2 regions of the Paenarthrobacter sp. R1 genome follow, and region 1 is predicted to be linked to the other one. Evidence: riboswitches for the same ligand, from Rfam matches in the RefSeq annotation. Region 1 holds a riboswitch; the other holds the start of a gene.
The links. A riboswitch is a leader RNA that binds a small molecule or an ion and turns the genes downstream of it on or off. The one in region 1 is predicted to bind fluoride.
Positions count from the first base shown of each region.

Region 1 (9,276 bases):
GAGGCCCTCCGCGACGAGGACATCCCCGGCTGGGCGGCGCCCTTGAAAAAACCAAAGGTTCTCCCACGGGTCAAGGACGGCGATGAGCCGTATCAGCTGTGGGTCGCGACCGTGCGATACAACGGCGCCGAAGATGTCCTCATCCGCGTCCTGAATGAAGAGCGCTGATTACCATGCCCTCTCCGGAAACTGCCGCTTCGATGAGGGAAGGAGCCCAGCTCTCAAGCCAAGCACTGCCTTGCTTGGAAACCGTGGAGGTTCCGTTGCACGTCAACGTCGACGTGCGCGGTTTGGGGCAGAGCCCGATGCAGGCCCTGAGGGTGCTGCTGGTCGCCGATGTGCTTCGACGCCTGGCCGAGGAGCTGCACGGTGTGCCCGTCGTGCTGGCCGTCCTGGACGACGGGAAGGGAACGCCAACGAGCCAAGCTTCCTGGACCAAGACATTCCGCATCCAGGAGCCTTCCCTGCGCGGCCGCTCCGAGTCAGAGGTGCTGGCGTTTTTCGGCGGCCCGGCTGCTGCCGCTTTCAAGACTGCAACCCCGGCAGGTGCGATCAGCGCTGTTCCGGGAGCAGGGAAGGTTCTGGAGATCGGGCCGGTGCAGGCTCCTGTTCCCGCCGATGTCCCACCTCTGACATCAGGCCTGCTCGGCAACCATGACCCGCTCGCGCTGCGCCTCTGCCTTCTCCGGTTCCCCTACGCCGGCCCGGCCGTCCTGTCACGGGCCAGGCTGCACCGCGCGGAGGAAACCCTGCAACGGTGGCGGTTCAAGGTCGCCAACTGGAAGGACATGCCGGTCGCTCATGCCGTCCCCGACGTTCTCGCCGCAGCCGACGGTGCTCTCACCACCGCCCTGGACACGGCCTCGGTGCTGACGCTGCTTCACCGGCTCGAAACGGACCAAAGCCAGGCCTCGGGCAGTAAGTTCGCAACCTTTACACGATTGGACCGTGTGCTCGGGCTGGACCTGCTCCGGATGGTCGGCAAGATCCGCTGGTAAACCAAACCCGTTCCGACTCTGCTGATAGGACCGCAACGTGTGTTTCCCGCTCCTCACCAAGTTCACCAGAGCCCGGCTGGACAGCACCTTCAAATGGATCGACGTGTTCGGGGTATCGCTGCTGGCCGGCGTCGGATTCACCGTCTCGCTGCTCGTGGCCGAACTGAGTTTCGGCCACGGAAGCCTGCACGATGACCACGCGAAGGTGGGTATCCTCGCAGCGTCCGTGCTGGCCGCTCTGCTGGCCGTTGCCGTGTTGCGGACCAGAAACCGGCAGTGCCGGCAGGCCCACGAAGCGGAGATGATCGATTCAGACCACGACGGCATCCCCGACGCCTACGAACCCCGGAATTCCTCCTGACCATTTCCATGAGTGCCATCCCGCGGACGATCGTTCAGCGAAGCTGCAAGGAATGTGACAGCCGGGACGGACCGGCCCGGCAGCCACTCCGCCGTTGCCACGACCCTGACGACAAAGCACCTCCCGGTTTCCCGGAAGGTGCCTTGGTCGTGGGTTCCTGAGCGAACCTGTCAGTGGCCTGCGCCGAGTTTGCCTCCGAGGCGTTCGCGCATCAGGACGCTGGCGTCGTTGAGCCCGACGATCTTCACGTCTTTGCCGTGGTGGTGGTACTTCTCGGTGATCGCGTCCAGCGCGGCGATGGTAGAGGCGTCCCAGAGGTGGGAGGCGTGCATATCGATGACCACGTGCTCGGGATCCCGGGCGTATTCGAACTGGGTGTAGAGGTCGTTGGAAGAGGCGAAGAACAGTTCGCCGTCCACGACGTAGGTGGCGGTTTCGTGGCCGCCGATGGTTTTGACGGTGCGTTCGACGGTGACGAAGTGCGCGACGCGGCGCGCGAACATGACCATGGCCACGAGCACGCCGACGCCGACGCCGATGGCCAGGTTGTGGGTGGCGACGGTGACGATGACGGTGGCGAGCATGACGATGGTTTCGCTCTTGGGCATCATCTTCAGGGTTCGGGGGTGGATGCTGTGCCAGTCGAAGGTGGCTACGGAAACGAAGATCATCACGGCCACGAGAGCGGCCATGGGGATGACGGAGACGATGCCGCCCAGGGCTACGACGAGGATGAGCAGGAAGACGCCGGCGAGGAAGGTGGAGATCCTGGTGCGGGCGCCGGAGGCTTTGACGTTGATCATGGTCTGGCCGATCATTGCGCAGCCACCCATGCCGCCGGTGAATCCGGTGACGATGTTCGCCACGCCCTGGCCCCAGGCCTCGCGGGTCTTATGGGAGCGGGTGTCGGTGACGTCGTCGACGAGCTTGGCCGTCATGAGGGACTCGAGCAGGCCGACGAAGGCCATGGCGAGGGCGAACGGGAAGATGATCTGCAGCGTCTCCAGGCTGAAGGGCACGTTCGGGATGAACAGCGTCGGCAGGGAATCGGGCAGGTCGCCCTTGTCACCCACGGTCGGAACTGCGACGGCCGCAAGAACGGTGATCAGGGTCAGGACCACGATGGCTACCAGCGGGGCCGGGACGGCCTTGGTGAGCTTGGGCAGGCCGAAGACAATGACCAGGCCCAGAGCCACGAGGGGGTAGACCAGCCAGGGAACGCCGAGGAGTTCGGGGACCTGGGACATGAAGATCAGGATGGCCAGGGCGTTGACGAAGCCCACCATGACCGAGCGGGGTATGAAGCGCATGAGCTTCGCGACGCCGGAAAGGCCCAGGATGACCTGGAAGATGCCGGCGAGGATGACGGCGGCGACGAAGTAGTCCACGCCGTGGGACTTCACCAGCGGCGCGATCACGAGGGCGATCGCACCGGTGGCCGCGGAGATCATGGCCGGACGTCCGCCCACGAAGGCGATGGTGACGGCCATGGTGAAGGAGGCGAAGAGCCCGATCCGCGGGTCGACGCCGGCGATGATCGAGAACGCGATGGCTTCCGGGATCAGGGCCAGTGCGACGACGAGTCCGGCGAGGACCTCGGTCTTGAGCCGGCGCGGTGACATCAGGGTTCCCCGCACGGATTGCAGCTGTTCAGGTGTGAACGCCGGGGGGTGTTCGGCTTTGGTGACGGCCATTTCTGGCTCCGTTCATGGTCAAGAAGACGCGCGTCTGCGGCTTCGTTTTGCTAATGAATGAGGGGGCGCAGCGCCGCGCCGGGAAGAGGGGGAATTAGGCTTGAAGGTCTCACCCCACTACCCAAACACTACCCTAACGTGATGGTAGAGTTTAAATCCGAACAGGACGGAGGCGCTGATGACGGCTAAGGCCAGCAGCACCAACACCATGCACATCGGTGAACTGGCAGAACGGACAGGCCTGTCCCTGAGGACAATCCGCCACTACGACGACGTGGGGCTTCTCCCTGCAACGGCGCGGACCGAGGGCGGCTTCAGGGTGTTCTCCGAGGATGACTTCGAACGCCTCATGGTCATCAAGCAGATGAAGCCCCTGGGGTTCTCGCTGGAGGAAATGGCCGAAATTCTTGGCCTCCTCGCCGCCCCGGACGACACCGCACCTGATGGATCCAAGAAGCTCGCGGACTTCCTGGAAAGAGCTGTCCACCAGCGGGCCAAAATGGCCCGGAACCTGGCCCAGGCCGATGAGTTCATCCAGAGGCTCGGCGGGTAGCGTCGGCCAAGCGCTGACAGCTGATCTCACCCCGGCATGGAGCGGCGGAGCGGTGGAGGGAAGGCCCGAACTCGGCGAGAATCCCTGACTCTGGTCTTCCTTGCCGGCCCCATCATCGGTGTCCTGGGCGGCATGATCGGTCTGGGCGGTGCCGAGTTCCGTCTGCCTCTGCTCATCGGGGTCTTCGGCTTCGCCGCGTTACAGGCCATCATCATGAACAAGGCCATGAGCCTGGTCGTCGTCATCACAGCCCCGCCTGCCCGCCTCTTCGGCGTCCCCCTTGCAGAGTTATCGCCCTACTGGTTCATCGTCGTGAACCTTTTGGCGGGCAGCCTTATCGGCGCCTGGATTGGAGCCCACTGGGCGACACGGCTCAAGTCCAAAACGCTCTACCGGGTCATCGCGGTCCTGCTCGTCCTGATCGCCGTGCTGCTGTTTGTCACCCATTTCTTCGCTGTGGACCCGCTCAACATTCCCGCCGGTCCACGGACGGTGCTTGGAGTCGTCGCCGGCATCGTCATCGGTGTCGTGGCTGCCGTGATGGGTATCGCCGGCGGGGAGCTGCTTATCCCCACGATCGTCCTGCTCTACGGCACCGACATCAAGATCGCAGGGAGCCTATCCTTGGCGGTGTCGCTTCCCACCATGCCCGTGGCGTTCGCCCGCTTCAGCAGAGACAAAAGCTTCGCCGTTCTCGGACAAAACAAGCCGTTCCTGGTCGCCATGACGCTGGCTCCATCACGGGAACCGTGATCGGCGGGCTCCTGCTGGGCGTTGTTCCCAGCCTGGTCCTCATTCCCCTGCTCGTCCTGCTGCTGCTGCTGTCTTCGATCAAAGTCTGGAACCACAGCTAGCAACCGTTTCAAAGACCCTAAAGAACGTGCCGGCTGGGGCCAAAAATAACCGTCCTGCCGGGGCCAACAAAGGTTGACATAGCGACCCGGTTATTGCCCGGCACAGGCCGGGGTTGGACGCGCCGGGTTGCTGCCCTTTGGTTTATGGCTCACGCCTGGTACCGCGGGCCATCGTGGACTCGGTCATCTTCCCGGGCTGCCGGGAACATGCGGCGTCCGTGGCGGCCCTGGGTGCCTGCACGAGCACGGCCAGCGGGGTTCGGGTCAGGCGCAGCAGCAGCCGCGACACCGGCCGGTGAAGTATCCACTGGAGGACGAGGGCGATGAGCGCTCCTGCGGCAAGACCTGCCATGGTGTCCGTCGGGTAGTGCATGCCCGTATACACGCGGCCGAAAGCCAGGGCCGCGGCCGCAATTACCGCCACGATCCCCAGTCTCCTGCTGACAAAGAACAGTCCTGCCATGAATGCTCCGGCCATGATGCAGTGGTCACTGGGCATCGAGAAGTCCTGGCCACATGGCAGCAACGCCAGGGCCCCGGCAACGGCATGGCACGGCCGGACACGACCGACCACCGGGGAAAGCAGCTGCTGGTTCAGGACCACTGCGGCCACTACGGCCACCCCGGTCAGCAGAGCCGAGGCTGAGCGTGCAGGAGCATCTGGCTGCAGCCGCCCCCTCAGCCAGCCGATGACGAGCAGCACCGACAGCAGCACCAGGCCGCCCCACAGGGCATAGGAGGCCATAAAGCCATGGAGCCACGGCGTCTGCCGGGCCAGCAAGTTTAGGGCCAGGTACCAGTCACGATCCATTAAGTTCTCCTCCCGGGCCGCGGCACGGCCCCATGAGTTGTGTGATGTCTACAATCGGCCTGTTTGGAAGTGGCCCGTGGCGCCCGGCGGCGTTGCTTGACCAGGCGTTGCTGGTAATGGACTCCACCCCGGGGTACGTGTGGGGGCCGGGCGTACAAGGGCGGGCCAAGGGAAATCCTGGGACAGGACGGGGCCTTCGCGCGGGCGGTCCCGGGCGCCGGGCATAGGTCACCTACCTTCGGTCTCAAAGGCAGGAACCATCAGCCATGCGGCGGTTCGAGCTGTCCAGCTCAGGCGGGATCCATCGCCGTGGCAACTTTACCTTGCCTGGCTGGTCTTCGGTTTCCCTGCCGGGGCCGCGGTCAGTGCTTGTGAACCCTGGAGGCGGGGCCAGGGGCTGTCGGCTGCCCCCCTGTCTGTGTTCGGTCCTGCCCCCGGTGCTACCGTATCGTTCCCGGGACAGGTAAAATAGTGTTCAGGCGGTGGATCCCGCCAGGACCGGAAAGGTTACCGGTCCAAACAGCCTCACGGCCTATGGTTCCTGTCCGAAACTGACGGCGGACGGAGCCCTGACATGCCAGTCTTTAACCAGGCATTTCCCACACCCGGAATCCATCATGGTGCCGCATTGGCGCCGGGCTGCCTTGCGGCAACCGCCAGGACCGGTGGTGCGCCATGGCAGTGAGTGTTCTTGGGGCGGTGCCAGCCACAGAAGGTCCTCTGTTCCGGGAGACCCTGAAGGATCTGCAGCTCGATGCCATCATCGGGACGGTGACCTCCGGCCGCGCCGGGTATGACCTCGTCCCCTTCTTCCATGCCCCATGCCAGGACCCGGACACGGTAAGGTTCCGGCACGAGGTGTTCGCTGATCTGGAAAACCCGTCCTGCCTGGCATCGATCGAAGATTTCAGCCGCAGGATGCAAGTGGTCCGCGAGCAGCTGGGCCAGGCGGGGAAGCTCCATTACAAGCTGCAAAAACAGGCCCTGATCCTCGCTGCAGCACAAACGTATTGCTCTGCCGTTGTTGCGCTGTGTGAGGAGCTGACCGCCGCAGGTGTGCGCTCGTCCGGGCTGAGGGCGTTCACGGCGTTCCTGGACACCTACGTTTCGTCCGGTTTCTTTTCCGGGCTCCGAACGGACGCGGACGGAATACGGGCTGATCTTGACGCGGTCTCCTACAAAATTCGTATCGATGGAGGACATGTCAGCGTCAGCCCCTACCGGGGGGAGGTGGACTACACCGCCGAAGTGGAGGCAACGTTCGCCAGGTTCCGGCAAGGGGCAGTGAAGGACTACAGCAGCAAGCTCCCGACCTCGGTCGAGATCGACCATGTCGAAGCGCAGGTGCTTGACCGTGTGGCGGTCCTTTTCGCCGACACCTTCACCCGGCTCAAGGACTTTTGTGCCCGGCACGCATCGTTCCAGAACCCTGTCATTGCCCGGTTCGACCGGGAAATCCAGTTCTACACCTCCTACCTGCGGCACATCCGCCCCCTGAAAGAAGCAGGCCTGCGCTTTTGCTACCCGCAGGTCTCCGCCACCTCCAAGCAGACCAGCGCCGCGGACACGTTCGACCTGGCACTGGCCGTGAAACTCGTCCGCGACAAGGCGCCGGTGGTCACCAATGATCTTGAGCTGACAGGGGCTGAACGGATCCTCATTGTCTCCGGCCCGAACCAGGGCGGGAAGACCACCTTCGCCCGGACCGTCGGCCAGCTGCATTACCTCGCCGCCCTCGGCCTGCCCGTTCCGGGCACCCGGGCCAGGCTGTTCCTTCCGGACGGGATTTACACGCATTTCGAGCGTGAAGAAAACCGGATGGACCTGCGGGGCAAACTCGAAGATGACCTGGTCAGGGTCCAGCGGATCCTCGCCCAGGCGACACCGCGCAGCGTCATCGTTCTCAACGAAATTTTCACCTCCACGACCTTGAACGACGCCATCTACCTGGGCCGGGAAGTGTTGGAACGTGTCGTTGCTTTGGGCCTGATCTGCGTATGTGTGACGTTCGTCGAGGAGCTGGCCTCGGTCAGCACCACCACGGTGAGCATGGTCAGCACCGTCATGCCCGAGGATCCCTCGGTCCGGACGTTAAAAATTGTCCGGCGCCGGGCCGACGGCCGCGCCTACGCCAAGGTCCTGGCCCGCAAATACGGCCTGAACTATGACGCGCTCAAGGAACGGATCCACTCATGAAGGCATTCCTGCTCTACCGCGACAGCGACCCCGCACAAGCCGACCTGCCACTGCCACCGAACGCCCCCGAGCTCATCAACGATCTGGCCCTTAACCCGGTTATCGAGGCCATGGCCGACGGCGATGAATTCCTCCGCGACGTTGCCCTGCGGACGGTTATGGCAAGCATGAGCGCGCCCGATGACATTATCTACCGTCAGCAAATCCTCGTGGACTGCCTTGAACACCCCGGCACGGTCCGGAAACTCTACGGGCTGGCCGTGGAAGCGGTCGAGGCCGAAAAGAAGATTTACCGCAGCATTTTCAACAACTACCCCGAGGCCGTGCTGGGCCGGTCCATCGAATCACTGAACGCCCTGATGGCCGTTTTGCGTCACCTGCGCCGGCTGGCCGCCGACGCCCTCCAGGACTTCACGTCTCCCGGCATGCGTCGTTTCTTCACCATGATCACCGATGAACTCAGCGACGAGTATTTCGACGCCGTCGACATCCACCTCAGGCGCCTGAAATTCCGCGGGGGCGTGGAGATCAGTGCAGGTCTCGGAACGGCCAATGAGGGCGCCGGGTACAGGCTGCGCAGATCCGCGGCGATTCCAGGCGGCCGGCTCGAACGGCTCCTGCGCCAGTGGTTCGTCCCGGACCGGTCAGCCCTGTCCTTCCAGATCCCCGACCGCGACGAGGGCGGTTACCGCGCCCTGTCAACGCTGCGGGACCGCGGCCTAAACCTTGCCGCGAACGCCCTGGCCCAGGCCGATGACCACATCGTGGATTTCTTCAAAGCACTGCGGAACGAACTGGGCTTCTATGTCGCCTGCCTGAATCTGCGCGAACGGCTCGAAGCAGCCGGGGCGCCTCTGTGCCTGCCCAAACCAGAAGCGTACGAGGCCGGGACGGGGCCCGTGTGTTCGGCCCGTGAGCTCGGGGACCCCTCCCTGGCCCTGGCCGGGACCACCGTCACCGGCAACGACCTCCCCGCCGACGGGAAAACGATGGTGATCATCACCGGCGCGAACCAGGGCGGAAAATCGACCTTCCTGCGCGCGGTCGGGCTGGCGCAGCTGATGATGCAGGCCGGGATGTTCGTTTGTGCCGACTACTTCAGCTCCACCCCCTGCGACGGCCTGCACACACACTTCAAACGGGAAGAGGACGCCAGCCTCACCAGCGGAAAGCTCGAGGAGGAGCTGGCCCGCATGAACACCATCACCGACAGGCTCACCAGCTCCTCCATCGTCCTGTTCAACGAATCGTTCGCGGCCACCAACGAACGTGAAGGCTCCGACATCGCCCGGGACGTGATCCTTGCCCTGACCGAGCGCGGAGTCCGGGTCTTCTTTGTCACCCACCTGTTCGACCTCGCCCACTCGCTATTCACCCAGGGCCTGCCCGATGCCCTGTTCCTGCAGGCCGAACGGCGTGAAGACGGCCAACGCACCTACAAATTGCAGCAGGGCGAACCAACAGCGACCAGTTACGGCAAGGACCTGTACCTGCGCATCTTCGCCAATCAGCACGGACCCGCAGCCCCCGGCACGGCCGAGGAACGACGGGCTGCCGATCCGCCGCCAATCACGACAGGCACCCAACGGACCCTCTAGAAACCGCCCCGCCGTCCCTGCTGAACATCACGGGAGGAGACCCGGGCCGGCCCCCGGGCCTTGTTGACTCCTTGCCCTGGCGGCCTTGTACTCGTGGAAGTGCCGGACGGAGGATCAATCCGCCGGCGGCCGCCGGACACCGCCGGCGAAGATGAGCACGGCCCACACACCGTACTTGGGATGGAAACTTGCCCTGGCGGCGGTGCCCTCA
Region 1 covers NZ_CP127115.1:261,625-270,900, reverse strand. Annotated here, with positions in the region: gene QN084_RS01330 (hypothetical protein) at 1-168, shown strand, start outside; gene QN084_RS01325 (cysteine--tRNA ligase) at 243-998, shown strand; partial or broken gene QN084_RS01320 (Na+/H+ antiporter NhaA) at 1,048-1,359, shown strand; gene QN084_RS01315 (SulP family inorganic anion transporter) at 1,530-3,053, opposite strand; gene QN084_RS01310 (helix-turn-helix domain-containing protein) at 3,232-3,606, shown strand; gene QN084_RS01305 (sulfite exporter TauE/SafE family protein) at 3,643-4,359, shown strand; gene QN084_RS01300 (phosphatase PAP2 family protein) at 4,603-5,271, opposite strand; fluoride riboswitch at 5,516-5,589, opposite strand; gene QN084_RS01295 (MutS-related protein) at 5,971-7,467, shown strand; gene QN084_RS01290 (MutS-related protein) at 7,464-9,065, shown strand; gene QN084_RS01285 (hypothetical protein) at 9,180-9,276, opposite strand, start outside.

Region 2 (20,445 bases), 2.4 Mb from region 1:
CGGGTGGTATCCAGGCCGAGCCCGGGAATTCCGGCGGCATGTACCCGAGGAGGTGTCCGAACATGGGGCTGAAATAGACGACCGGGACCGACAGTGCCAGGGTCAGCCAGAACCTATCTTTGAACATGGCGGTGCTGTGCCCGGCGTGCTGGCCGTGGCTGTGCACGGCATGATCGTCGCGGTCCTCGCGGCCCTGCTCATGGCCGTGATGCTGATGGGCGGCTGGCCCTGTCCCCTCCACCTTGCGTGAGGGGACCGCCGAGTCGTCCCGGTCCGCTTCACCGACCGGTGACGGATGATGGTAATGATGGTCGTGCTCTGCCATGGTGTACTCCTCCAAATACGGCCGCGGTATCGCACATAGCGCTGCAGGCCGAGTTGGTTCGAGCTACTTAGTCAGGCTGTATCCAGCCGAGATGACGGCGTCCCGGATCTCCGAGGTCCCTGCGGGGCCGGAAACGATCAGTCGGGAGAGACCGCCGGGGACGAGTTCAACGGTCGCTGTGTCAACCCCGTCAATGGCAGTGACGGCCTTTTCGACGCTGGCTACGCAGCCGCCACAGGTCAGGCCTTCAACGGCGTACTCAACGCCGGCGGTCTTTTCGGCGGGAGTCTCACGGGAATTCGTGGAGCAGCAACCGCAGGCCGATCCGGAGGATTTCAGGGGCAGTTCGGTACGTGATGGTGTTTGCATGTCAGTTCCATTCATTGCAGAAGATGCGATGGGTGCTGTGGTTGAACGGTTGTAAAGAGGGACCCTCAGGGCCTCCGCGACAGACCACTCACTGACAACACGGCAACTATACCCCCGGGGGGTATGGTTGGCAAGAGCTTAGCCGGGTGCGTGACAGTAAGGTCTTGAGGCATCCGGCAGGGGAGGCCATTCTTGAAGAAACCGGAACCGAGGAGACCGCGATGGAACACATCCTTCCCGCCGCAGAACCGGCGGGAATCACGACAGCACTGCTCGCCGTCCTGACCCATATCGACACGGTGGGCTTCCACGGCATCGCCACCGCGCTGACCGGGTCAGAACCCAAAATCGACCGCAACTGGGCACCTCTGATCCGTAACGCACGCATCGCCGTAGCCGTGACGGCGTGGCCTGATGAGCTCCGACCAGCCGCGGAGCGATTCGTGGCCTCGGTCGAACAGCTGACCCCTGTCCTGGAACGCCGCGATACCGCCGGAGTTGCAGATCCGGCGAAAGAACTCCACATCGCGTACCACGCACTCAGCGACGCCGGTTGGGGCTACCTTGCCTCAGCTGCGGGGATCCCTGGAGGTGAGGAACACGGCCACGGCGCCCAGCACGGAAGCCACTAGCGCCGACGCTCGAGATGGTGAGTATGTCAACTGTTCTTGGCCCCGGGATGACGGGTAAATCTGGCCGCAAATGAGGGGTTTGTATGTGTTCAGGTGTTGCGGGGCGCGAACATAATTACGGCGACGCCGATAAGGCAGATCACTGATCCAGTGATGTCCCAGCGGTCGGGCCGGAACCCATCGATGATCATGCCCCAGGCCAACGAGCCGGCTACGAAGACTCCGCCGTAGGCGGCAAGGATTCTGCCGAAGTGCGCGTCGGGCTGGAGTGTGGCGGCGAAGCCGTAGATCCCCAGGGCGATCACACCGAGACCAGCCCACCACCAGGCTTTGCCTTCCCTGATTGATTGCCAAACGAGCCACGCGCCGCCTATTTCAGCGATAGCGGCGAGGACAAATAACAGGACGGATTTGGCGATGGTCATGGCCTCAGCCTGTCAGTTTGATGGTCAGTCGTGGTTCCAGACCTTGATGGAAGACAGCAGTAGGAGCAGGACCAGCAGCGGGATGAGTACCAGCGAGGGGATGACGCCGAGCATGAGCCCGCCGATGATGGTTCCAGTGATGGAGCCCAGGGTCATGGTGACCAAGAACGGCTTGTTTTGGCCGAGCACGGAGAAGCTTTTATCCCTGCTGAATCGGGCGAATGCGACGAGCATCGTGGGGAGTGAAACGGCCAGGGAGAGGCTGCCGGCGATTTTGATGTCGGTGCCATAGAGCAACACGATCGTGGGGATCAGCAGTTCCCCGCCAGCAACGCCCATGAGCGCGGCGACGACGCCGATGACGATCCCCGCTCCGATGCCGGCAATGGTCCGCGGGACCTCCGGCAGTGCGAGCGGATCAACGGCGAAGAAATGCGTGTAGAACAGTAGAGCCGCGATGAGCACCAGCAGCACCGCGATGACACGGTAGAGGGTCTTGGATTTCAGCTTCGTGGCCCAGTGAGCGCCTGCCCAGGCCCCCACCAGGCTTCCGGCCAGAAGATTCAAGACGATAAACCAGTACGGGGACAGGTCCCCGAACGGGATCGCGAAAAGTCGTGCCGGCAGTGCGGTCATAACCACGATCAGGCTCATAGCCTTGTTCATGATGATGGCCTGCAGCGCAGCGAAGCCAAACACGCCGATCAGCAAAGGCAACCGGAACTCGGCGCCGCCCAAACCGATCATGCCTCCCAACACACCGATGATGGCACCGGCGAGAAAAACCAGGGGCAGGTTGTATTGTCGGGCCGTTCCCGGAGTCAACGTCGGCAGGGCGGTGCTTTTCATAAGTGAAAATTATCAGCAGCGCGATCTGGAACGCCGGGGCAGGAGCCGCTTCGCAGTCACAATGACACTAATTGCCTGCCAGATCGGTGTAGAGGGCATGGACGCGGGTTTTGATGTCGTCGCGGACCAGGCGCATGCGTTCCATGCCTTCGATGCCGCCGGTGGAGGGTTCGTCGGTTTCCCAGATCTCGAAGCGTTTCCCGGCAGAGGCGTCGAGTTTGGCTTCGGTGCCGAGGACGATGACGGCGTCCACGAGGTTCAGGACCTCGTCGGTGACGGGTTTGGGGTATTCACCGGTGACGTCGATGCCCAGCTCCGTTAGCGAGTCCACGGCTTGGCCGTTCAAGGCCTCGGCGGAAGTCCGATGTCGTCGGACACTCCCTGATGGTGATCTTTTGGCGTGCACTCCGGTGAAGTCTTGAGTAGTTCCGTTGTTCATGGGCAGTTAAGCATCGGTGCCTACGGTGGGGCCTGTCGTGCTGTGGGTGGCCATCTTTCAGACATGGGGTGTCTTCGCGGCCACTCATGGCACGACAAAAATCTCATCACCTCGACGGAGTGCTTGCGCCGGCCTTGAGGAGAGGCCGGCCGCCTGGGGGACAGCGGCTTCTCCGTCCGCATCCCAATTCTCTGTGGAAGGACTTCCTGTGGCTCCGAACTCGACCAAACTCTCTTTGCCCATGCTGGGGCATGTGAGGGGCAAGCGCAGTGCCGTGACCTGTGCTCTGAAGTGCGACAACGCCTGCGCCTCGGCTGTATGCAACACTTCGCAGAACAATTACCTGCGCGACATCGTTTCGGCTGAGTTCTCCCGTCGCAACCTGCTCGGCGCCGGCGCTGTTGGTGCCGCGGCGTTATTGCTCGGCGGCGCAGGTGCTCAAAGCGCTGAGGCTTCCACGCTTTCCCCAGCCGCGAAGGTCCACGGTGGCGGGCTGCCCTTCACCCCGATCGAGCCGGTTCCCTATGTCGTGGACGAGCTGACAGTCCCGGCCGGCTACTCTTGGGAGCCGTTGATCAAGTGGGGCGACCCGGTCGTGAAGAAGGCCCCGGACTTCAACGTCAACGCCCAAACCCCGGCTGCCCAGGCACAGCAATTCGGATACAACTGCGACTACGTGGACATCCTGGCCCTGGATAGGAAGAACAAGCGTGCCGTTCTGGTGGCCAATCACGAATACACCAACGAGAACATCATGTTCGCTCCGGGTGCGGATCCGAAGACCGTTCGCGGTGTTGCGATGGCCGCCCACGGCATGTCTGTCGTTGAGGTCAAGCGCAGCGGCGAGGGAACGCCGTGGAAGACCGTGAAGAACGGCGACCTTAACCGCCGCATCACCATGCATACCCCGTTCACGCTGACCGGACCGGCCGCAGGCTCGTCCCTGGTCCGCACGACTGCGGACCCGCAGGGCCGAACGGTCCTGGGCACCCTGAACTACTGCGCCGGCGGCACCACCCCGTGGGGCACCATCCTCTCCGGGGAAGAGAACTTCCAGGGCTACTTCAAGGTCGGAACCCCGACCGCCGAGCAGCGCCGCTACGGCATCACCACTACCAACCCCGGCCGTGGCTGGCACCTGGATGAACCCCGTTTCGACGCCACTATCCCGGGCTACGAGAACGAGGCCAACCGGTTCGGTTACATCGTGGAGCTCGACCCGCTGGAGCCGAACTCGACGCCGGTGAAGCACACCGCGATGGGCAGGTTCAAGCACGAAGGCGCGAACGTCACCGTTGCCCCTGACGGTCGGGTTGTCGCGTACATGGGCGATGACGAGCGATTCGACTATCTTTACAAGTTCGTTTCCCGCGACAAATACATTGAGGGCAACCAGGCCCACAACAAAAACCTGCTGGCCAACGGTGACCTGTTCGTCGCCCGCTTCACCGGCAACTCCGAAGCCGAGATCAACGGCACGGGCAAGGTCCCGTCCGATGGTGCTTTCGACGGGGTGGGGGAGTGGCTGCCGCTGACCCGCGATGGTGCCAGCACCATCCCGGGAATGAGCATCGAACAAGTCCTGGTCTTCACCCGCCTCGCCGCTGACCTGGCCGGCGCGACGAAGATGGACCGGCCCGAAGACGTTGAACCCCACCCCGTCACGGGCAAGGTGTACGTCGCCTGCACGAACAACTCCGACCGCGGCAAGGCCGGCAAAGCCGGAGTCAACGAGGTCAACCCGCGCATGAGTATGTCAGTCTGATCGGAGCCCACTAGGACGGCCCGAACGGTACCCACCCGAAAGACTTGCCGAGCCTAATGACGGCTTGAATGGTACCCACCTGTGAACGTTGATCCCATCAAGGTTTGGATCAACGGCAGGAGGGTCGGATGGAGTCGAGAGTGGAGTTGTTCGCGCAGATTCGCAGGGATGCCAGGGTTGAGGGTCTTTCGATACGCGAGCTTGCTCGCCGGCACGAAGTAGCGCGAAAAACCGTGCGGAAGGCGCTGAATTCCCCGGTTCCGCCGGCCCGGAAGACACCTGTGAGGTCGTCGCCCCGTTTGGATCCGTTCAAGTCCGCGATCGATGCCATGTTGATCGAGGACACGGCATCTCCCCGGAAGCAGCGCCATACTGCTCGCAGGATTCTCGCGCGGCTCGTCGAGGAGCACGGAGCGGAGGATCTTTCGTATTCGACGGTGCGTGACTATGTAAGGGTGCGGCGGGCGCAGATCGATGTGGAGGCTGGCCGCCGGGTGGAGGTCTTCGTTCCGCAGGAGCATGCCCCTGGCGCGGAGGCGGAAGTGGACTTCGGCGAAGTCTGGGTGATACTCAACGGCGTGAAGACGAAATGTCACATGTTCGTGTTCCGGCTGTCGCGGTCCGGCAAGGCCATCCACCGGATCTATCCAACCCAGGCGCAGGAAGCTTTCTTTGAAGGACATATCGAGGCGTTCAATGAAATCGGCGGGGTACCGGTCAGACACATTCGCTACGACAACCTCACTAGCGCTGTCACGACCGTGGTCTTCGGACAGGGCCGCCAAAGGGTCGAGAACGACCGGTGGGTGCTGTTCAAATCCCACTACGGATTTGATGCTTTCTATTGCCAGCCTGGCATTGCTGGAGCTCATGAGAAGGGTGGTGTTGAGGGCGAGGTCGGCTGGTTCCGCCGCAACAGACTTTCCCCGATGCCAGTCACGAAGTCCCTTGGTGAGCTCAACGACCGTATTCGCATGTGGGAAGCGCAGGACGACAACCGGCGGATTGACGACAGGATCCGCACTATTGGTCAGGACTTTGAGGCAGAACAGCAGTTCCTTGCAGCGTTGCCGGCTGAGGAGTTCGATCCGGGGCTGGTGCTGACACCGCGGGTTGATCGGTCCTCGATGATCACGGTAAGGATGGTGAAGTACTCCGTTCCGGCTCGTTTCATAGGTCGGAAGGTCCGGGTGTCGCTGCGGGCGTCGGAGGTTGTGGTGTTTGACGGCCGGGTGGTGGTTGCGAGGCACCAACGGATCGCTGCCAAGCGTGGGCCATCGGTCCAGCTGGATCACTATCTCGAGGTCCTTAGGACTAAACCCGGCGCTCTGCCTGGTTCCACCGCTCTGGCTCGGGCCCGCGACGCGGGGACGTTCACCAGCGCCCATGAGGCCTTCTGGGCAGCATCCAGGCGGGTCAACGGCGACGCCGAGGGAACCAAGGAGCTGATCGAGGTCCTTTTGTTACACCGCTCGATGGACGCCAATGAAATCGAAGCAGGTATCGCCGCGGCTTTGGGTGTGGGCGCTGTGAGTGCGGACGTGGTCGCTGTTGAGGCACGCAGGCACGCAGCAAGCGTTCCGGTGGGTGGGGTCGGTTCGAGCCGCCATCCCGTTGCTCATGGCGAAGTGAATGTGCAACGAGTTGTCAGCCTTACGCAACGCAGACTCATGGACCCCGCCGCGGTGATCGCAGGGCTCCCCCCGGACGCCCGCCCGCTGCCCTCCGTAACCGCCTATGACGAGCTGCTGGCCAAACGCGCCGAACGCCCCACAGAAACCACGTCGAAGGAGAACATCTCATGAGCCCGACAGCACCGGCAGCAACCATCACCCCATCCTTGCGCCGGCGGCGGGGCCTGACCGAACAGGCTGCAGTCGCGGCCGTGGACCAGGCCTGCCGGCGGCTCCGATTGCCCACCGTAAGGGCGGTCCTCGACGAAGCCCTGACCATCGCCGGGAAGGAGCAACTCTCTTACCAGGGGTTCCTGGCCGAACTGTTGCTGGCCGAGTGCGACGACCGTGACCGGCGCTCCTCGATCCGCAGGGTCAAGGCTGCTGGGTTCCCACGGGATAAATGGCTCGGGGACTTCGACTTTGAGGCGAACCCATGCGTCAACTCCGCCACTATCCACACCCTCGCCGGCGGTGACTGGATCCGTAAAGGCGCACCTCTTTGTCTGATCGGTGACTCCGGAACCGGCAAATCCCACCTGCTCATTGGGCTGGGCACAGCTGCCGCCGAAAAGGGATACCGGGTTAAATACACGCTCGCAACGAGGCTCGTGAACGAGCTCGTTGAAGCCGCGGATGAGAAGGTTCTAGCTAAGACGATCGCCCGCTACGGCCGCGTGGACCTTTTATGTATTGATGAGTTGGGTTACATGGAGCTGGATCGCCGTGGCGCCGAACTCCTTTTCCAGGTTCTGACGGAACGCGAGGAGAAGAATTCCATCGCTATCGCAAGTAACGAGTCCTTTTCCGGCTGGACCAAGACGTTTAGCGATCCCCGGCTCTGCGCAGCCATCGTGGACCGGCTCACCTTCAAGGGCACGATCATTGAAACAGGCACAGACTCCTACCGCCTCGCCCACAGCCTGGGACAGACAGGGCATCAAGGATAGCCATATCTGGGAGTGTCGAAGGGCTTCGGGGTATCCCTGAAGGAGCAAACACCGGGCTGTCTGGTTGTCTCACGGATGCACTACAACGGCTACCTCGGGTCCGGACTCGTCAGGTTGCTGGCGAGCCTAAAGGCCGCTCATGCTGGGGCCGAGGAAGTCCCGGTGAGGCGTCGGATCAGTGTGAGTCCGGTGGGTGTGCCGGGCCAGTGCTGTTCCAAGGGGGCGTGGCCGGCTTTACGGATGACCGAGCGCAGGACCAATGCGACGATAATGGCGTCGTCGGCATAGCCGATCACTGGGAGGAAGTCCGGGACCAGATCGATGGGTGAGGCGAGGTAGAGCAGCAACAGGACCAGCCGGATCCGGATTCCGCGGGGCAGTGCCCGGTCCGCGGTCAGCCTGCGCAGCAGTACCAGCAGGTCGGGCAGGAGCCGGAGTGCGTCCTTCATGCCGACAGTTTCGGGGTGCTGACGGGCGTAGAGGGCCAGAAGGACCAACAGCACGGCATAGATCAGGACGATCCCGCCAACGATGGCGATCGCCACATCCCACCAATTCATTCAATGACCCTCTTCGCTTGTCGTGCCAGCGACCCCATGACATGCCGGGCTTGCAGCGCAGCAGAGAGGATTACTGGTGTGAATTCCAAGCACGTCCATAAGCCCACGGATTAAGTATCCAGCTTAATCTCCAGAGGATCCTGCAGATTCCCGGATCCGCTGCTTCGTCCTTAAGAACCGTGTACGACTGGTCCTTCAGCGATGTGGACCAGCCAACCCGTGATGGAAGCTGGCCCAGCCTCCCGGTAGGGGGTTAGCCTTGGTGTAACGGTGATGGATCCCACCGTGACCGGCTGGTTTGCCGGCCTGGACCGCCGATGTGGCTGATGGTTCCTGCCCCGGATTGTGAAGGGCAGGATGATCGCGATGGCTGGTAAGAGAAGCGGGCCCGGTGCCCCGGAAGTGCCCGCGAGGGACAGGCTTTCTGGGGGTCTGGTGCCGGTCGGTCCGTTGGAGCTGGCCCCGGAGGAAGTGCGCCAGCTCTGGTCGTTCATTCACGGTGACATTATGGACGGGAGCATGCGCCGGTTGCTGCGCGCTTCCTTGGGGCTGTGTCCGCGTCACACGTGGGCGTACGCGGTCGTGGAGATCGAATTGTGGCAGGCGGGCGCCGGAGTCCGGGGAGGACACCAGCCCTTCGATGTCACGGTCCTTTATGAGGACCTGCTGGGCCACGTTGCTGACGGGCTGGACCGGAAAACCTCCCTGTTGCGCCGGCACCCGGACAACGTCCTCGTCCCGGTGGGGCCCTGCCGGATCTGTGAAGACATGGCCTCTGCGGATCTGCCCGGGGTGCGGATGGGCTACGCGAACTCCAACACCGAAGCGCTGACCGTGGAAGCAAACGGACTCGCACACACCACTGCCTGGTGCCGGGAAACACTCCCACTGTGGCGGGACCGGGCATGTCCGGACTGCTGGCCCGGAATTATGGAGCAATCCGGGGATCCGGTGCTGTTGTGCCGTTTCCATTTGGCGGCACGCCGTCCCGTGCCCGGGCAGGTGCGGCGCGATGTGGCGTCGCGGCTCCGGGACGTCAGGGCCCGGGTGCGGCGGCTGACCGAGTCGATGACCGACTACGGGGCCCCGGCCGGAAGTGAGGAGAACGTCTCCTGGATCGAGGCCATTGGCTTTTTCGCCGGCTGGGGGCTGCCCTTGTACCTGACCGCGGGAGCCACGGACACCGGACCCGAACCGGACAGCACCGGTGCTGGGCAGAGAAACTGACTGCGTCACATGGTGGCGGCCGCGGCCGCTGTGCCTGTAGTCTCTGTTCACGGTGATGGATCCCGCCGGAACAGCCCGCACCTGAGGTGTGGGGAGTTCGAACCGCCTCCTGGCTAATGGTTCCTACCTTTGCTGATACGAAGGTAGGTGACTCATGCCCGGACCCGGAACACTGGTCCTGCTCCGCCACGGCCAGAGCGTCTTGAACGCCCAGGACCGGTTCGCCGGCCTGCTCGACCCGCCCCTGAACCCAACAGGGAACGACGAAGCCGCGGAAGCCGGGGCACTGTTGTCCTCGGCATCCTTTGCCCCCGACACCGTCTACACCTCAACCCTGTCCCGCACCCGGGACACCGCCCGCATCGTCCTGGACGTGCTGGGCTGCCAAGGTGTGCCGCCCAGGGCTGCCTGGGAGTTGAACGAGCGCAGTTACGGCTCCTTGACCGGCCGGGCCAGGGGTGAAGTGCTCAGCGAACTCGGCCCGGAGGTCTTCCATTTCTGGCGCCGCTCCTACTACGGCGCACCGCCGCCCATGCCGCGCGCAGAGCTCCTGGCCATACGGCGCAGCCGGTCGTTCTTGGGGCTCCCTCCGGAAGCGGTCCAGGCCACCGAGTCCCTGTGCGGGGTGGTCAAACGGGTCCGGATCTTCTGGCATCAGCAGCTTCGCCCGAGGATCCGCACCGGGGAGGATGTGCTCGTGATCGGGCACGGCAACTCACTGCGGGCACTGTGTCTGGTCGTGGACGGCCTCTCGCACGCCGAGGTTGAGGCGTTGAACATTCCCACCGGGCACCCGCTGGTGTATCGCTTCGGCCCCGGGCTGGTCCCGCTGGTGCGGGGTGGGGAATATATGAATCCGGCGGCGGCGCGGACCGCTGCCGCGCTGGTCGCCGCTACCGGCGGGACCTGAGGGAAGGAACGGAGAAGCTCATGTATGAACTGCAAATCACCGGGGTGCGCGCCCTGCAGATCCTCGACTCCCGGGGCTATCCCACGGTGAAGGTCTGGCTCACGGGACCGGACGGCACCGTGACGGTCGCTTCCGCCCCGTCGGGGGCGTCCACCGGGGCGCATGAGGCGGTCGAACTGCGCGACGGCGGCCAGGAGTACTCCGGCCGCGGCGTGCAGAACGCGGTCGCCCACATCAAGGGTGAGATCAGCGGGCTGCTCACCTCCGGCACCTGGCAGAGCCTTGCGGACCTGGACCAGGCCCTGGCCGGGCTGGACGGGACCGCAGGTAAGTCACGGCTGGGAGCCAACGCGATTGTCGCCGTGTCCATGGCCGCTGCCCGCGCCTTCGCCACCGCGGCCGGGCTGCCCCTGCACGTCTGGATCGCCCAGACCATGGCCAGGGCCGGCCGGTTGCCAGTGCCGCACTTCAATGTCCTCAACGGCGGACAGCACGCCGCGAACCCGCTGGAATTCCAGGAATTCATGATCGCCCCCGCAGGGGCACCCTCCTTCGCCGAGGGGCTCCGGTGGGGGTCGGAGGTCTACCACGCCCTGGCCAGGCGGCTGCGCCGTCAGGGCCTTGGGACCGGGTTGGGAGATGAAGGCGGGTACGCCCCGGACATCGCCCGTCCCGAGGAAGCTCTGGATCTGATCGTTGCCGCCATCAAGGACGCCGGCTACACCCCGGGCCGGGACGGTGTGGCGATCGCATTGGACCCGGCCGCGAACTCTTTCTACACGGACGGGACCTACACGGTCGCCGGCAAGGCTCACACCACGGAGCAGATGATCTCCTACTACGACAAACTCATCACCGACTACCCGATCTGGAGCCTGGAGGACCCCCTGGCCGAGGACGACACCAGCGGGTGGCCTGCCCTGACCGCTGAACTCGGAAACAAGGTCCAGATCGTCGGGGACGATCTCTTTGTCACCTCCGCGGACCGGGTCCGGGACGGCATCCGGTCCGCGTCCGCGACAGCGGTACTGATCAAACCGAACCAGGCCGGGACCGTCAGCGAAACGTTGGATACACTCCGGGCCGCCTTCGAGGGAGGCTTCGAGGCGATGGTCTCGCACCGGTCCGGGGAAACCGATGACACCTTCGTGGCCGATCTGGCCGTCGGCTCAGGCTGCGGACAGCTCAAATCCGGGGCACCGGCCCGCGGGGAACGTCTGGCCAAGTACAACCGGCTCCTGGAAATCACCGACGAGGAACCCTCACTGCCCTACGGCCCCCCGGAACACACGTCCATACCACCGACCGCGCATGACAGGAGCACTCATGAATGAGCCAGCACAAGACCCCGGGCCCGCCGCCGGCCCGGCACCATATCGTCCGGACCGGATCGGCGGCCCGGTACTGATGGGCGTCGTGCCCGGCCAGCCCCTGGCCGTGGCACACCGTGCCGCGGACCTGGCCCACAGCCTGAACGTGGAGCTGATCTGCGCGTACGTCGATGTCACCACCTACCTCGTCAAGGAACCCGACGGCCGGGTCGACGCCTTCCCGATTGATCCGGACGGCATCGATGATGACATCGAAGAGATCAGCGCCGGCATCGCAGAACGCCTGCGCCAAGCCCTGGACGGCAGCGGCGTGCCGTGGTCCTTCCAGACCCTCTCCGGGGACCCGGCCCGGGCCCTGGGAACATTGGCCGAAGCCTCGGATGCGTCCCTGATCGTCGTGGGCACCCGCGAACGCGGCCTCGGAGCCCGTTTCGAGGAATTGCTCGTCGGCTCGGTCGCGGTCCACCTCACCCACCGCCAACACCGGCCCGTCCTGGTCGTTCCCCTCGCCCGGCACCACCGGCAGGAGGGGCACTGATGGAGGCACCCACCCCCGCCACGGCGAACACCGCACAGGCCCCCGCCCCGCGCACGGATGAGGACACCCTCGGCGCGGGCCGTGCCCCCCGCCCTGTACACCTGCACCCCGGGTTTGTGCTGGTCGTCATCACCGGAGGCGTGTTCGGAGCCGTGACCCGATATGGTCTCAGCGTCCTGCTGCCCTCCCCGGGAGGGTGGCCGCTGCCGACCTTGATCATCAACCTGACCGGGGCCTTCCTGCTCGGTGTCCTGCTCGAAGCCCTGGTCCGGCGCGGACCCGACACCGGGCGGCTCAGGATGATCCGGCTGTTCGTGGGGACCGGGTTCATGGGCGCCTTCACCACTTACAGCACCCTCGCCCTGGAAACGAATACCCTGCTCGGGGCCGGACGTGTCCTGGACGCGGTAGGATACCTCGCCGCGACCCTGCTCGGCGGCGCTGTCGCATCGGTCGCCGGGATCTGGGCCGCCGCCGGTCACCACACCCGGATCACCGCCCGTCGCCGGGACGCGACCCTCCGCCCGCACCGGACGGAGAGTATCCGGTGAACGCGTTGACCATAGTGTTGCTCGGTCTCGCCGGCGGGTTCGGCGCCGGAGCCCGGTTCATGGTCGATGGGCTGGTCCGTGCCACCCTCCGTACCGCACTGCCCGCCGGGACCATCGCCATCAACGTCACCGGCTCCTTCCTGCTGGGCGTGCTCACCGGGGCCGTGCTCGTCACCGCAGCGCCCGTGGAACTACAGGTCATTGCCGGGACCGGGTTCCTGGGCGGTTACACCACCTTCAGTACCGCCAGTTTCGAAACCGTCCGGCTCATCCAGTCCCGCCGCACCGGATGGGCTCTTCTGAACAGCATCGGGACCGCGGCAGCGTCGGTCGGCGCCGCTGCCGCCGGCCTGGCCCTGGCCGCTCTGCTATGAGACCTTGTGGCGGTCCACCGATCAGCCCGAACCAGAACACGGAGCACGAATGCCGGATATGAACGCCGAGAACCCCGCCCCTGCCGCCACCACGAACCGGCCGAACGGGCTGGGCCCGATGGGATTCGTGCTGACCTTCGGTGTGGTGAGCATGCTCGCCGACGTCGTCTACGAAGGCGCCCGGTCCATCACCGGCCCGTTCCTGGCCACCCTCGGGGCCTCCGCAGTCATGGTCGGCTTCATCACCGGATTCGGTGAAGCCGTGGCCCTGGTCCTGCGCCTGGGCACCGGACCCTTGGCGGACCGGACCCGCAAATACTGGCCGCTGACCATCGCCGGGTACGCCCTGACCGTCATCGCCGTCCCCCTGCTGGCCCTGGCCGGCTCACTGTGGCAGGCCGCATCGTTCGTCATCATGGAACGGTTCGGCAAAGCCGTCCGCACGCCAGCCCGGGACACCATGCTCTCCCATGCAGGAGCCGAAATCGGCCGGGGCAAGGCCTTCGCCATCCACGAAGCCCTCGACCAGTCCGGCGCGCTCCTGGGCCCGCTGCTCGTCGGGCTCATGGTCGCCGTCTCCGGATACCAGCTCGGCTTCGGTGTCCTGGCCATCCCGGGAGCGGCCGCGCTCGTTGCCGTGCTCCTGCTGCGCCGGGCCGTGCCGGATCCGGCCCGGTACGACACACACACCATCACCGATCCTCTTGCCGTGCCCGGCCAGCCAAAGGTGCGGGTTCCCCTGCCCGCCCGGTTCTGGTGGTACAGCGCGTTCACCGCCGTGTCGATGTTCGGGTTTTCCACCTTCGGGGTCATCTCCTACCACCTGGAAGTCCAGAAGGTGCTGCCCTCGGCCCTGATACCGGTCACCTACGCCGTCTCCATGGGCACCGCCGCGTTGGCGGCCCTGGCTTCCGGGGCACTCTACGACCGGATCGGATTACGCGGTCTGCTCATCGCGCTGCCGCTGACGGCTGCCGTGCCGTTCCTGTCCTTCACCACCACTCCCGGCCTGGTCTGGACCGGTGCCGTGGTCTGGGGAGCGGCCCTGGGGATCCACGAATCCACGCTCCGCGCCGCCGTGGCCGACCTCGTCCCGGCAGCACGCCGGGGCACCGGGTACGGCATCTTCACCGCGATCTACGGCGCCGCCTGGCTCGCCGGGTCCACCATCATCGGCGCCCTCTACTCGGCCTCCATCACCGCGCTGATCGTCTTCACCGTCGCGACCCAGGTAGCGGCACTGGCAGCCTTCACCCCCTTACTGAAGAGGGCTTCCGCACCGGACCGGACTCATTAGCCCGGCCGGGGCAGACCAGCGAACCGGCGATCATCGTCAATGGCGTTCCGGGTCAGGCGGTGGGCAGGCGGAGGGTCAGGGTGGTCCCTTCAGGACCGGTAGCGGTCAGTTCGATGCTGCCGTTGTGGCGTTGTGCTGTCTCCCGAACCAGGGCCAAACCGATTCCGTAGCCCCGCCGTGCACCGGACGGGAGGCTGACGCTGCCGTGCGCGAAGCGGTCGAAGATATGGTCAGGGTCGATGCCCGTGACGCCGGTCCCGGTGTCTGTCACGGTGATCACCGCGTTTGGGCCCTCGGCGGCGACGAGGACCCGGATGGACCCGCCCGCGGGTGTGTGAGCCATGGCGTTCTCTGCCAGCGCCGTGATCATGCGCTGCAGCTGGGCGGCGGGCACCCGGACGCTGACCGGGGAGGGGGTTTCGGTGCTGAAGCGTATGCCGTCGGCGTGGGCCAGGAGGTGCAGGTCCTCGCCGGTGCGGGCGACCACGGCTGCGGCATCAGTTTCCCGTGCGCCCGCCAGCGGGGCTTCGGATCCGCCGTGATCCAGGGTGGCTGTCAGGAGCAGGTCATCGACGATTCCGGCGAGGACCGTGCTGTCATTGCGTAACTGGCCCAGGAGCCCGGTCACAGGTTCGCCGGCGGCTTCCCGGCGTTGGATGAGCTGCAGTCGGGCGTCAAGGACGGCCAACGGGGTACGCAGCTCGTGTCCGGCGGCCTGGACGAAACGGCGTTGTGCCTCCAACGCGGTCCCGAGCGGCCGGACGGCGTTCCGGGCACTGATCAGCCCGACGGTGGCGGCGAGAAGCACTCCGAGGAGTCCGCAGAGGATGAGCGCGGAGAGCCACTCGCTGCCGTCAATGACGATGTATCCGGGCCGTCCGGTTCTCTCAAGGGTCTCTGCCGGTTGGGACCGGCGGGCGATGAAGAACGCGACGGCGGCCAGCAGAAGCGTGGCGGCACCGGCGCTGACGAGACCTATCTGCAGGCTGATTTTGCGGGCAGCGGTCTTGATGATCCGCTGGTCCGTGTCGGTGGTTTTCATGTGGTCTCTCCCACCATGTATCCGGTCCCGTGGACGGTGTGGATGATGTCCTTTCCCAGTTTCCGGCGCAGGTAGTGGACGTAGGTGTCCACGGCCCCGGGGGTCACGGGTGAGCCGAAGACGGTGGCGGCGAGTTCCTGGCGTGAAAAGACCCGCTGCGGGTCCTGGGCCAAGGCGGTCATCAGGTCCGCTTCCCGTGGCGAGAGCACCACGCGGTGACCGTAGTCCGAGACCATGGTGCGGGCAGCGGGGTCCAGCTCCCAGGCCCCGATACTCACGCTCCGGGGCGTTGTCGCGTACACGCGGGTCAGTGCCCGCAGCCGCGCGGCCAGCTCCTCGGCGTCAAACGGCTTGGCCAGATAGTCATTGGCCCCCGCGTCCAGACCGGCGACCGTGTCTCCGACCGATCCCAATGCGGTCAGGATCAGCACCGGCACGGTGACCTGATTGTTCCGCAGGGTGCGGATCAGCTCCAGTCCGTCCAACCCCGGCAGGCCACGGTCGATGATCATCGCGTCCCACCTCCCGGCGAGGCCACGGTGCAGGCCCGTGCGTCCGTCGGTGGCCAGCTCAATGCAGAAGTCCGGCTGGAGCAGTTCGGTGATCAGCGGACCGAGTTGTGGATCGTCTTCGACCAGGAGAATCCGCGGCCCGGGCGATGACCTCGTGCTGATGTCCATGGGTTCTTATTCTGTCACCGGTGGTTGCCGGACCGTCTGCCGGGGACAGAGGAGGGGACGGGGACGAAGGAGCAGAGGATGGTGATCCGGTGCAGCAGTCGCAGCGCGTGACGGTTCCACAGACCTGTTAGCGCCAGGATCCCGGCGAAGGAGGTCAGGAATGAGGCGGTGACGTCGCTGGGGTAGTGCACGCCCAGATACACCCTCGACGCGGCGACGGTCAGGGCAACCGCGATCCCTGCCAACAGGGCCGGACGCTGCCATCGGGTCCCGCGTGAGAGCAGATACAGTGCCACGCACAGTGATACGGCCAGCGCTGTGTGCCCGCTGGGGAAGCTGTCCGTTCCGGGCTCGGGCACGAGCGGGTCCGCCAGGGCGGCGGGGTCCGGGCGGTGCCTTCCGACGATGAGTTTGAACACTTCGCTGCTCAGCCACCCCGCACAGACCACCGCTCCCACGGCAATGGCGTTGACCGGGCTTTTCCTGACCAACAGCAGGAAAAGGCAAATCAACACCAGCATGAGGACCCCGCCGACCGGGCTGAAAATCTGCACAATGGCCAGGGCCAGGACGTTGAGGACCGGAACGTGATGCGCGCTGATCACTTGATCCGCCCCGAACTCGGCCGCAGTCAGCTCTTTGGCTGACGTGACCGTGAAGCCGACCGCCAGTGTCAAAGCACTGAGCAGTACCGAGGCCAGGAGCCAGTGCCGGGGCTGGGGCAGCACGGCCAGCCGGGTCCGTGGATCCGGTTTCGGTGCGCTGACGGGGGAAGTCATGTTGTATCTGCCCTTCGATTCCGGCGGTCCCCGTGACCCGGGGCGTTCATTCATCAGTCTCCGTTGCCGGTCCTCAGAAGTTCCTAAGAACCCTGTGCCAAGCCAGGCGGAAGCGGGGCTGGTTCGTCCAGGCCTTGTTCTTCCACGTCCGGTGTGAGGTGTACTACTGATGTGAGACACAGTTTGAAAGGATTGTGCTCATGTCTGCTCGACCTACCTATTCCGATGAGTTCAAGGCCGATGCCGTCGCTTTGGCGGCGTCTTCGGGGCGTCCGTTGCCTGCCGTTGCTGCTGATCTCGGGATCTCGTTGACTGCTCTGAAGCGGTGGATTCGGTTGGCCCGTGAGGCTGATCAGGAAAGCGGTGGCAAGCCCGATGACCCGGTAGATCCGGTGAAATTCAAAGCCATGGAGGCCCGGCTGCGGGAGCTCGAGCGGGAGAATGATTTCCTGAAAAAAGTTTCGGCGTTCTTCGCCAAAGAACAGCGGTAGAAGATCTCTACCGCGTTGTTCAGGAGGAGAACGCCGACTTTCCAGTGGCATGGATGTGCCGGCAGTTGGGGCTTCCACGGGCCTCGTACTACCGGTGGCGGGACGCTGAGGAGACACCGACCGCGGCCCGTCACCGGGACCTGACGGACCAGGTGAGGACCGTCTTCGATTCCTCTGACGGGATCTTCGGTCACCGCATGGTGCATACCAAACTTGTTGCCGCCGGCATCGAGGTGTCGGTGGGCACCGTGGCGGGGATCATGGCTGAGAACGGATGGGCGGCAAAGCGGATGCGCGCCTTCAAGCGCACCACCATAGCCTCGGATCCGGACAAGGTCTTCGCGGACCTCATCGGCCGGGACTTCACGGCAGATGCCCCGGGCACCCGTTTGGTGGGCGATATTACCTACTTGCGGACCGGTGAGGGCTGGCTGTATCTGGCCACCGTCATTGACCTGTGCACCAGGATGGTCGTCGGTTGGGCCATGGCGGACCACATGCGCGCCTCGTTGGTTACCGGGGCCCTGAGGATGGCCAGAGACCGCGGCCACCTGACCCCGAACGCCATCTTTCACAGCGATCGCGGCACGCAGTACACGTCCCGCGAAATGGGCGCCTGGTGCGCCGGAAACAAGATACGCCAATCGATGGGCGCTACCGGGGTGTGTTGGGACAATGCCGTAGCCGAATCGCTGTTCTCATCGCTGAAAAACGAGTTCTACCATCACCACAGCTTCGAGACCCGCCAAGACGCCAGACGGGCCACGATGCGCTATATCGAAGTGTTCTACAACCGCTGGAGGCCTCACACCAACAACAAGGGTCTCCCGCCAGCGACGGCAATGGCCAACTTCACAACCAACAGCCAGCCCCTGCCCGCTGCTGCCTGACCGAAAAGAAACTACCCGGCTGTCTCACATCCTTGACACACCTCAGTTCCACGGCGGGGCGTCGGCCGGTGAAGATGCCCCTGTAGAGGTCTTCGCCGTAACTGGTGGGGGTGGGCTCGCCGGGGTGCAGCCGGAAAGTCCGCCGGCCACCGGGCAGGCGTTCTGCTTGCAGGAATAGGTGGCCAGGCCGGCCCGCGTCGAACAGTGAACGTGCCAGGTCGTACAGGTGCGTGACGAAAAGGACCCGCACTCCGGATTCGGTCAGGGCAGCGATGATGTCGCCGCTGATGCTGGAGCCTTCCCGTTCGTTGGTGGAGGCGAAGGATTCGTTGAACAGCACCATCGACCCGGACCTGAGGTGATCGGCGATGCCGCTCATCCGGGCCAGTTCCTCATCGAGTTTGCCGCTGCGCAGCGCCGCGTCCTCCTCGCGTTTGAAGTGCGTGAACAGCCCCTGGCAGGTACTGGCACTGAAGTACTCCGCGGACACGAACATTCCGGCCTGCATCATCAACTGCGCTGCACCGACGGCGCGCAGGAACGTGGATTTGCCGCCCTCGTTCGCCCCGGTAATCAAAACCAGGGCCATGTCATCGGCTCCCAAGTCGTTGCCCACGACGGGGCCGGCTCCAGCCAGGGCCAGCGGCACCTCATACAGGCCACGCGCGGACAGAACCGGTGCCTGTAGCGGGGGTTCGGGTTTGGGCAGACAAATCGAAGCGCCCATCGCCATGAGCCTGTCATAAAGGTTCAGGCACGAGACGTAGAAGCCCAGTTCCGTCCGGAGCAGCGTAAAGAAGTCCAGGATGTGGTCATCGGCCTGCGTCAGGGCGTTCGCGGCGAGGTTGATACCTTCGTTCCGCAGGTCCGACAGTGCCCGGTGGCCGCTTTCGTCCCGGTCACTGATCCGGAAGGAAAGGGCGGACCGGTCCCGGGTGAAGACATCACACAGCACTTGCCACCATGAGCGGTGAAGAGCCCGGCGCAGGGTGTATCCCGTGGCATGGTTCCCGGGTCCGAGACGGGCGCTCAGCAGCAGCCCGCTACGGAATTTCAGCTGTTTCAGATGGGTGCTCACCGTGTCGAGGTATACGGGTCCGAGTTCGTCGGTGATCATGGCGAAAAAGCGGTCGAAGCCGGACGAGCGGAACGTCTCCGCTTCCTGCTTTGCCATCGCGTGGAGGCGCCGCAGCAGGGGCAACAGGAAGGTCAGGGATTCGATGGCCCGGCGCAACACCGCGTCGGGGTAGGTGTTGAAAAGACCACGGTAGATCTTCTTCTCTCCCTCGATGGCCTGGACCGTCAACGCGTACAAGCTGCGGACCGCGGCCGGGTTTTCCAGGCAGTCGATGAGGACCTGCTGGCGGTAGCGGATCGTTTCCGGATCGGTCAGGCTCCGCAGCAGCGAACCGGTGGCGGTCGTGAGGAGGAACTCGTCACCGTCAGCCATGGCCGCGAGGACAGGACGCAAGGCCAAATCCCTGATCAGATCGGCGGCGTTGGCGGGTTGTTCCGGCGTGTCGGATGATCCCGCCGGGGCAAGAAGATGGGCCTTCACGAGGTGATCCTCTCCTTCAGCTCGGGGTAGCTCAGGCCGTGATTGCGGGCCAGGATCTTGGCGTAGGACAGACCGTCCGCGGGCCGCCGCAGGATCTTGAAGGTCCGCACCGCCGGATTTTCGGGATCGATGCTGCTGACCATGCTCACCGTGGTGGGGCTGAGCCTGGAGAGCTCATCGAGGAACGTCACGCACACGCAGATCAGATCAAGATCGATGATGTTCTTGAGGATTTTGCCGCTGAGGAATACGGCATCCTGCAGGGTGGTCGAGGTGAAAATTTCGTTGAGGATGATGATGCTGCGCGGGGTCGCTGAGTCGAGAATGTCACGGATTCTGGCCAGTTCGTCGTGCAGCTTGCCGCGCAGGTCGGCTTGGTTCTCTTCCTGTTCAAAGTGGGTGAGGATCCGGTCCGGTAGATACAGTCTTGCCCTCGTAGCGGGCACCGGCAGTCCGAGGGCCGCCAGGTAGTGGAGTTGGCCGAAGGTGCGGGCGAAGGTTGTTTTTCCGCCTTGGTTCGGGCCTGAGACGACAAGGATCCGTTCCGGTCCGTTCAGTTCGAAGTCGTTGAGGACCACCGTTCTGTCCTCTGCCACGAGGGTGGCGGCCAGGGCCAGGTCAAAAGCGCCGGTTCCGCAGGCGCTCTTGGACGCTGTGGAAACGATCGGGTAGGTGAACCTCAGACCGGCCCGTCGTAGCCCACGGATATGGTGAAGGTAGGACAGGTAGAACTGCACGTCACGGTCAAACCGGACGATGACAGGGTCCTGGAACCCGGCATGCCGGTCGC
Region 2 covers NZ_CP127115.1:2,608,002-2,628,446, forward strand. Annotated here, with positions in the region: gene QN084_RS12670 (copper-translocating P-type ATPase) at 1-325, opposite strand, end outside; gene QN084_RS12675 (heavy-metal-associated domain-containing protein) at 389-694, opposite strand; gene QN084_RS12680 (hypothetical protein) at 841-1,326, shown strand; gene QN084_RS12685 (YnfA family protein) at 1,416-1,751, opposite strand; gene QN084_RS12690 (sulfite exporter TauE/SafE family protein) at 1,776-2,600, opposite strand; gene QN084_RS12695 (arsenate-mycothiol transferase ArsC) at 2,668-3,039, opposite strand; partial or broken gene QN084_RS12700 (PhoX family protein) at 3,281-4,786, shown strand; gene istA (IS21 family transposase) at 4,933-6,609, shown strand; gene istB (IS21-like element helper ATPase IstB) at 6,606-7,427, shown strand; gene QN084_RS12715 (YkvA family protein) at 7,565-7,987, opposite strand; fluoride riboswitch at 8,248-8,330, shown strand; gene QN084_RS12720 (hypothetical protein) at 8,354-9,214, shown strand; fluoride riboswitch at 9,257-9,347, shown strand; gene QN084_RS12725 (2,3-bisphosphoglycerate-dependent phosphoglycerate mutase) at 9,369-10,124, shown strand; gene eno (phosphopyruvate hydratase) at 10,145-11,458, shown strand; gene QN084_RS12735 (universal stress protein) at 11,451-11,993, shown strand; gene QN084_RS12740 (fluoride efflux transporter FluC) at 11,993-12,544, shown strand; gene crcB (fluoride efflux transporter CrcB) at 12,550-12,918, shown strand; gene QN084_RS12750 (MFS transporter) at 12,968-14,215, shown strand; gene QN084_RS12755 (sensor histidine kinase) at 14,268-15,257, opposite strand; gene QN084_RS12760 (response regulator transcription factor) at 15,254-15,937, opposite strand; gene QN084_RS12765 (phosphatase PAP2 family protein) at 15,952-16,716, opposite strand; gene QN084_RS12770 (transposase) at 16,917-17,207, shown strand; partial or broken gene QN084_RS12775 (IS3 family transposase) at 17,243-18,097, shown strand; gene QN084_RS12780 (MutS-related protein) at 18,060-19,655, opposite strand; gene QN084_RS12785 (MutS-related protein) at 19,652-20,445, opposite strand, start outside.
Region 2: another riboswitch for fluoride. It lies ahead of QN084_RS12725 (2,3-bisphosphoglycerate-dependent phosphoglycerate mutase); the one in region 1 lies ahead of QN084_RS01300 (phosphatase PAP2 family protein).